2 regions of the uncultured Frigoribacterium sp. genome follow, and region 1 is predicted to be linked to the other one. Evidence: predicted binding sites of a transcription regulator. Region 1 holds the regulator's gene; the other holds the start of a gene.
What was found. Region 1 encodes HrcA, which represses chaperone genes, less so after heat shock. Its sites were predicted from a motif close to TTNGCACTCGNNNNNNNCGAGTGCNAA; they were not measured.

Region 1 (3,361 bases):
TCGACCACGACGGCGCTCCCGACGGACGCGTCCGTCAGGTCGTCGACCAGGTAGAAGTGGGCCACGATCAGAAGTGCAGGAACCGGTCGCGGAGCTTGCCGAACAGGCCCTGCTGGAACTGGGAGAGCTCTGGCGCCGCCGAGCGGCGTCCGGCGGCGAACTTCTCGATGAGCTCTCGCTCCTTGTGGCTGAGCTTGGTCGGCGTCACGACCTGGATGCCGATCTTCAGGTCGCCCCGCCCGGTGCCCCGGAGCTTCGTGATGCCCCGGTCACGGATCGTGATGACGTCGGCGCTCTGGGTGCCGGCCTTGAGCTCGATCTCGACCTCGCCGTCGAGGGCGTGCAGGGTCGTCTCGGTGCCCAGGATGGCGTCGGCCATCTGCACCTCGAGCGTCGCGAGCAGGTCGTCGCCGTCGCGGCTGTAGATGTCGTGGTGGCGCACCTTGACCTCGAGGTAGAGGTCGCCGTTGGGCCCGCCGGCCTGACCGACCTCGCCCTGGCTGGGCAGCTGCAGCCGGATGCCCGTGTCGACGCCCGCCGGGATGTCGATGGGGATGGTGCGCCGTGCGCGGACCCGGCCCTGGCCCTGGCAGGTGGGGCACGGGTTCGGGATGACCGTGCCGTAGCCGCGGCAGGTGCCGCAGGGGCTCGACGTCATGACGTTGCCGAGCAGCGACCGGACGGTCCGCTGGATCTGGCCGGAGCCGTGGCAGATGTCGCAGGTCTGGGGCAAGGTGCCGGGCGCGCAGCACGACCCGTTGCAGGTCTCGCAGAGCACGGCCGTGTCGACCTCGATGTCGCGTGTCGTGCCGAAGACGATCTCCTCGAGGTCGACCTCGAGGCGCAGCAGGGCGTCCTGGCCGCGCTCGCGACGCGACCGCGGGCCCTGTCGCTGGCCGCCGCCTCCGCCGCCTCCGAAGAACGCGTCGAAGATGTCGCCGAAGCCCGCCGCGCCGCCGCCCCCGCCGCCGAACCCGGCCTGCGGGCCGAGGTCGTAGCGCTCGCGCTGCTGCGGGTCGCTCAGCACGTCGTAGGCGTGCGTGACGTCCTTGAAGCGCTCGGAGGCCTCGGGGCTGGGATTGACGTCCGGGTGCAGCTCGCGCGCGAGCCTGCGGTACGCCTTCTTGATCTCGTCGGGCGTCGCCGACCGGTCGACTCCGAGCACGTCGTAATGATCTGCCACTTGTTCTCGTCTGCCTCTGGTGTCTGGGGGTGGTCTCGTGGGGGCTGGTCAGGGGGCACGGCGCGGTCGCGCAGGGCCGGGGAGGTGCGGGTCGTCAGCGCTCGGAGAGCAGCGACGACAGGTAGCGGGCCACCGCACGCACGGCGGCCATGTTGGTCGAGTAGTCCATGCGCATCGGGCCGAGCACGCCGAGGCGCGCGACCTCGCTGCCCGTCGAGGTGTACCCGCTCGCGAGCACGGACGCCTGGGAGAGGCCGAAGGAGGCGTTCTCCCGCCCGATGCTCGCGGCGACGTCGACCGCGTCGAGCTGCATCTCGCCGAAGAGACGCAGCAGGGCCACCTGCTGCTCGATCGCCTCGAGGACGGGGTAGAGGTCGCCGCTGAAGTCGTCGCCGGTGCGCACGAGGTTGGCCGCGCCGGCCATCACGAGGCGTTCCTGACGCCCGGCGGCGAGCTGCTCGACCAGGCTGGCGACGACGACGCCGACCACGACGGCCTGCTCCGGGCGGAAGCCCTCGTGCAGGTCGCCGAGCAGCGCGGCGGCCGCGCTCAGCTCGGTGCCGCCCACCGCCCCGTTGAGCGCACGCCGGAGCTCGGCGAGGAACTCGTCGTCGACGACGACGGGCAGCTCGACGAGCCGCTGCTCGACCTGGCCCGTGTCGGTGATGAGCACGGTCATGACGCGCCGCTCGGCCAGACTGACCAGCTCGACGTGTCGCACGCGCGCCCGCGAGAACGAGGGGTACTGGACCAGCGCCACCTGGTTCGTCAGCTGGGACAGGAGGCGGACCGTGCGGCCGAGGACCTCGTCGAGGTCGGCCGAGTCCCCGAGGAACGTCTCGATCGCCTGCCGCTGCGCGCTGCTCAGCGGACGCAGGTCGGCGAGGTGGTTGACGAAGAGGCGGTAGCCCTTGTCGGTCGGCACCCGACCCGACGAGGTGTGCGGCGCCGCGATCAGCTCTTCTTCTTCGAGGAGCGCCATGTCGTTGCGGATCGTGGCGGCCGAGACGCCGAAGTGGTGACGCTCGACGATCGACTTCGAGCCCACGGGCTCGCGGGACGCGACATAGTCGCGCACGATGACGCGCAGCACCTCGAGACCACGTTCCGAGACCACGACGCACCTCCCTCTCGCACGGCCGGCGGCGGGGCGCGTCACGACGACGACCCGAGCTCGCTGGCACTCGTCCTGCCAGACTGCCAATCCTACGTCACGCGGCCCGCGAGGCCTACTCGACCCGTACCTCCTGCCCTATGCTCGCCGTGACGCCCGCCGGACCACCTCGTCCGGCCGGGCGGCCAGCACCGACCACCGCGATGCGCCCGTTCGCCTCGACCCGGTCGGGCCCACGACGACGAACAGGTGAGCAGATGACCGACACCCCTCCCTCCCAGCCGAACGACCCGCAGGGCTCCGGCTGGGGCCAGCAGCCCGGTCAGGGCCAGCCCGGCTACGGCCAGCAGCCCGGTCAGCCCGGCTACGGCCAGCAGCCCGGCTACGGCGCGCCTCAGGCGCCGCAGCCCCTCCGCCCCGAGGACGAGAAGCTCTGGGCCACGCTGATCCACGTGGGCGGCATCCTGCTCAGCTTCGTCGCGCCCCTGGTCGGCTACCTCGTGCTCAAGGACCGCGGCCCGTTCGTCCGCGAGCACAGCCGCGTCGCACTGAACTTCCAGATCACGATGGTCATCGCGTACGTCATCGGAGGCGCCACGTCGTTCCTCGGCATCGGCGTGCTGATCACGCTCGCCGCGGCGATCGTCGTGATCGTCTTCGGGATCATCGCGGCCCTCGCCGCCAACCGCGGCGAGTACTACAAGTACCCGTTGAGCATCGAGTTCATCAAGGCGTAGCCCGCCGGCACGCTCGTCGAGGCGCGTCTCCCGGCCGGGAGGCGCGCCTCGCGTCGTCCCGACCGCGTCCGGCGTCGACTCGGGTCGCGTCGGCCCTCAGACCGGGAGCAGCCGGCGGACCACCGCGTCGGCCATGAGCCGCCCCGTGCGCGTGAGGACGACGCGACCGGCCAGCGCCTCGCGGCCCTCGACCCAGCCGTCCGCGATCAGACCCGCCACGGCCGCGCGGCCCTCGGGATCGAGGTCGGACGTGGGCAGCCCCTCGCGCATCCGGACCGCGAGCAGCACCCGCTCGACCCGGCGCGTCTCGGCGTCGAGGGTCTCGCG
Region 2 (3,361 bases), on a different contig from region 1:
GGCCGAACCGCCCCGCGCCTCCCCGGCTGCTCCGCCGCCCGCCCCTAAGCTGGCCGGGACCGAGAGGGCGGGCAGTGAGCGACGAGGGCAGCGGCAGCGGGGACGTGCGCACGAGCGCGCTGTCCGAGCGCGACCGTGCCCTGCTCGACTTCGAGCAGCGTGCCCCGTCCTCGCCAGGACAGAAGGAGGCGGCGGTGCGTCGCGAGCTCGGCCTCACGACCGCGCGCTATCAGCAGATGCTCGGCTCCCTCCTCGACAGACCTGCTGCACTTGCCTACTCGCCCATGCTCGTGGGGAGGCTCCTGCGACTGCGCGAGGAGCGCTCGCGGGCGAGGGCCGCCCGCTCGTTCGGGCCGACCGACCGCTGACCCACACGGAAGACCGACACCACACCATGGCGAAACACCCCCGCGACCGATTCGACGAGGTGCCCGGCGACCTGCAGAGGGTCGGGGCCCACCGAGCCGTGGCGCGGCGAGGTCGCGGCTGGGTCGTCTTCGCGTGGTGCGCCCTCGCGGTCGGCGTCTTCGTCGGCGCGGGCGTCGTGTACCTCGGCGTCGCGAACGACAGCTTCCAGTTCGTCTCGCCGACCTCCGACGAGACGGCCGAGGCCGGGTCGGAGACGCCGGCCGACGACGCGACGGACGGGACCGCCGCCCCGACGACGCCGGCCGAGACCGTCGCCCCCGCCGACCCGGCGTCCGTCGACCCCGACGTCACCACGATCACCGTGCTCAACGGCACGACGACGAGCGGGCTCGCGAGCCGCGCGTCGCTGGCCCTCGCCGAGACCGGCTGGACCGTGGCCGGTCAGGGCAACGCCGACGGCACCGTGCCCACGACGATCGTCTACTACGCCGACGCGGCCGACGAGGCCGTGGCCCTCGGCGTGGCCCGCGACCTCGGCACGACCACGGTCGAGCTGAGCGACGCGTTCCCCGACTCGTCGGTGACCGCGGTGCTGGGGGCGGACTACACGCCCTGAGGCGCGCCTCCTCGTTGCCGTCCCGTTGCGGTCGTGTTGCCGCCCCGTTGCGGAACGTGTGAATTCGTCACTTCTAGCGGGTTAACCCTGCGCCGAGGCCTTCTGCGGGCTGGTGCGCCCTGGCTAGCATCTGGTCCCGGCACTGGCACCACCGCACGCGCCGCACCAGAGCACAGCAAGGGGAACGACACCATGGCACAGGGCACCGTCAAGTGGTTCAACGCGGAGAAGGGCTACGGCTTCATCACCGTGACGGACGGCGGACAGGACGTCTTCGTCCACTACTCCGCCATCGACATGAACGGCTACAAGGTCCTCGAGGAGGGCCAGGCGGTCGTCTTCGAGGTCGGCACGGGCGACAAGGGGCCGCAGGCGGAGAGCGTCCGTCCGGCCTGACCCCTGCAGGGCGTCACGAGGTGCGGGGCTCACTTGCACTCCATAGGTGAGAGTGCCAGAATCGTCCTTGGCACTCGCCGCTGGTGAGTGCCAATGCTTCTGCTTCATGACGTCCGGGAGGGACGAGGAAACACATGGCTAAGATCATTGCTTTTGACGAAGAGGCCCGTCGTGGCCTCGAGCGCGGCCTGAACATCCTGGCCGACGCGGTGAAGGTCACGCTCGGCCCGCGCGGCCGCAACGTCGTGCTCGAGAAGAAGTGGGGCGCCCCCACAATCACGAACGACGGCGTCTCCATCGCCAAGGAGATCGAGCTCGACGACCCGTTCGAGAAGATCGGTGCCGAGCTCGTCAAGGAGGTCGCCAAGAAGACGGACGACGTCGCCGGCGACGGCACCACCACCGCCACCGTGCTCGCCCAGGCGCTCGTCCGTGAGGGCCTCCGCAACGTCGCCGCAGGCGCCGACCCCATCTCGCTGAAGCGCGGCATCGAGAAGGCCGCCGCCGCCGTCTCGGCCCAGCTCCTCGCCGACGCGAAGGACATCGAGACCAAGGAGCAGATCGCGGCCACCGCCTCGATCTCCGCCGCCGACCCCACCATCGGCGCGCTCATCGCCGAGGCCATCGACAAGGTCGGCAAGGAGGGCGTCGTCACCGTCGAGGAGTCGAACACCTTCGGCACCGAGCTCGAGCTGACCGAGGGCATGCGCTTCGACAAGGGCTACCTGTCGCAGTACTTCGTGACCGACCCCGAGCGCCAGGAGGCCGTCTTCGAGGACGCCTACGTGCTCATCGTCAACTCGAAGATCTCGAACATCAAGGACCTCCTCCCCGTCGTCGACAAGGTGATCCAGAGCGGCAAGCAGCTGCTCATCATCGCCGAGGACGTCGACGGCGAGGCGCTGGCGACCCTGGTCGTCAACAAGATCCGCGGCATCTTCAAGTCGGTCGCCGTCAAGGCCCCCGGCTTCGGCGACCGTCGCAAGGCCCAGCTGCAGGACATCGCCATCCTCACCGGTGGCCAGGTCATCGCCGAGGAGGTCGGTCTCAAGCTCGAGAACGCGACGCTCGACCTGCTCGGCCGTGCTCGCAAGGTCGTCATCACCAAGGACGAGACGACCATCGTCGAGGGCGCCGGCGACCCCGAGCAGATCGCGGGCCGTGTCCGTCAGATCCGCTCCGAGATCGAGGCGACCGACAGCGACTACGACCGCGAGAAGCTCCAGGAGCGCCTCGCCAAGCTCGCCGGCGGCGTCGCCGTCATCAAGGCCGGCGCGGCCACGGAGGTCGAGCTCAAGGAGCGCAAGCACCGCATCGAGGACGCCGTCCGCAACGCGAAGGCAGCCGTCGAGGAGGGCATCGTCGCCGGTGGTGGCGTGGCCCTCATCCAGGCCGGCAAGACCGCTCTCGCCGAGCTGCACCTCGAGGGCGACGAGGCGACCGGTGCGAACATCGTGCGCGTCGCCATCGACGCTCCGCTGAAGCAGATCGCCTTCAACGCGGGCATGGAGCCCGGCGTCGTCGCCGACAAGGTCCGCAGCCTGCCCGTCGGACACGGCCTGAACGCCGCGACCGGCGAGTACGTCGACATGATCGCCGCCGGCATCATCGACCCGGCCAAGGTGACCCGCTCTGCCCTGCAGAACGCCGCCTCCATCGCTGGTCTGTTCCTCACCACCGAGGCCGTCGTCGCCGACAAGCCCGAGCGCAACCCGGCCCCGGCCGGCGACCCCTCGGGCGGCATGGACTTCTAGTCCACGACCGCGCCAGTCACACCGCAAGGGCGGCTCTCCTCCGGGGGAGCCGCCCTTCGGCGTTCGTGCGTGCGTGTGTGTGCGCGTGCGCGTCTGCGTGCGTGTGTGCGTGTTTGCGTGCGTGCTCTTCTGCAAATGCCGACCAGACGGCGTCCTCGCGCTTCGCAAAAGTGGGAAAACCCGTTGTTGCATGCGAGCAGGTCGGGTTGTGCGGGGCTGCGGGTCG

Region 2: the regulator HrcA is predicted to act here: its motif matches at 1,449-1,475, upstream of groL (chaperonin GroEL).

What each region holds. Positions count from the first base shown of each region.
Region 1 covers NZ_CAUPYL010000018.1:16,185-19,545, forward strand. The annotation lists gene RWM17_RS03640 (16S rRNA (uracil(1498)-N(3))-methyltransferase) at 1-65, opposite strand, end outside; gene dnaJ (molecular chaperone DnaJ) at 68-1,183, opposite strand; gene hrcA (heat-inducible transcriptional repressor HrcA) at 1,278-2,300, opposite strand; gene RWM17_RS03655 (DUF4870 domain-containing protein) at 2,555-3,034, shown strand; gene hemW (radical SAM family heme chaperone HemW) at 3,131-3,361, opposite strand, start outside.
Region 2 covers NZ_CAUPYL010000086.1:374-3,734, forward strand. The annotation lists gene RWM17_RS08570 (DUF3263 domain-containing protein) at 75-368, shown strand; gene RWM17_RS08575 (LytR C-terminal domain-containing protein) at 395-985, shown strand; gene RWM17_RS08580 (cold-shock protein) at 1,178-1,381, shown strand; gene groL (chaperonin GroEL) at 1,516-3,135, shown strand.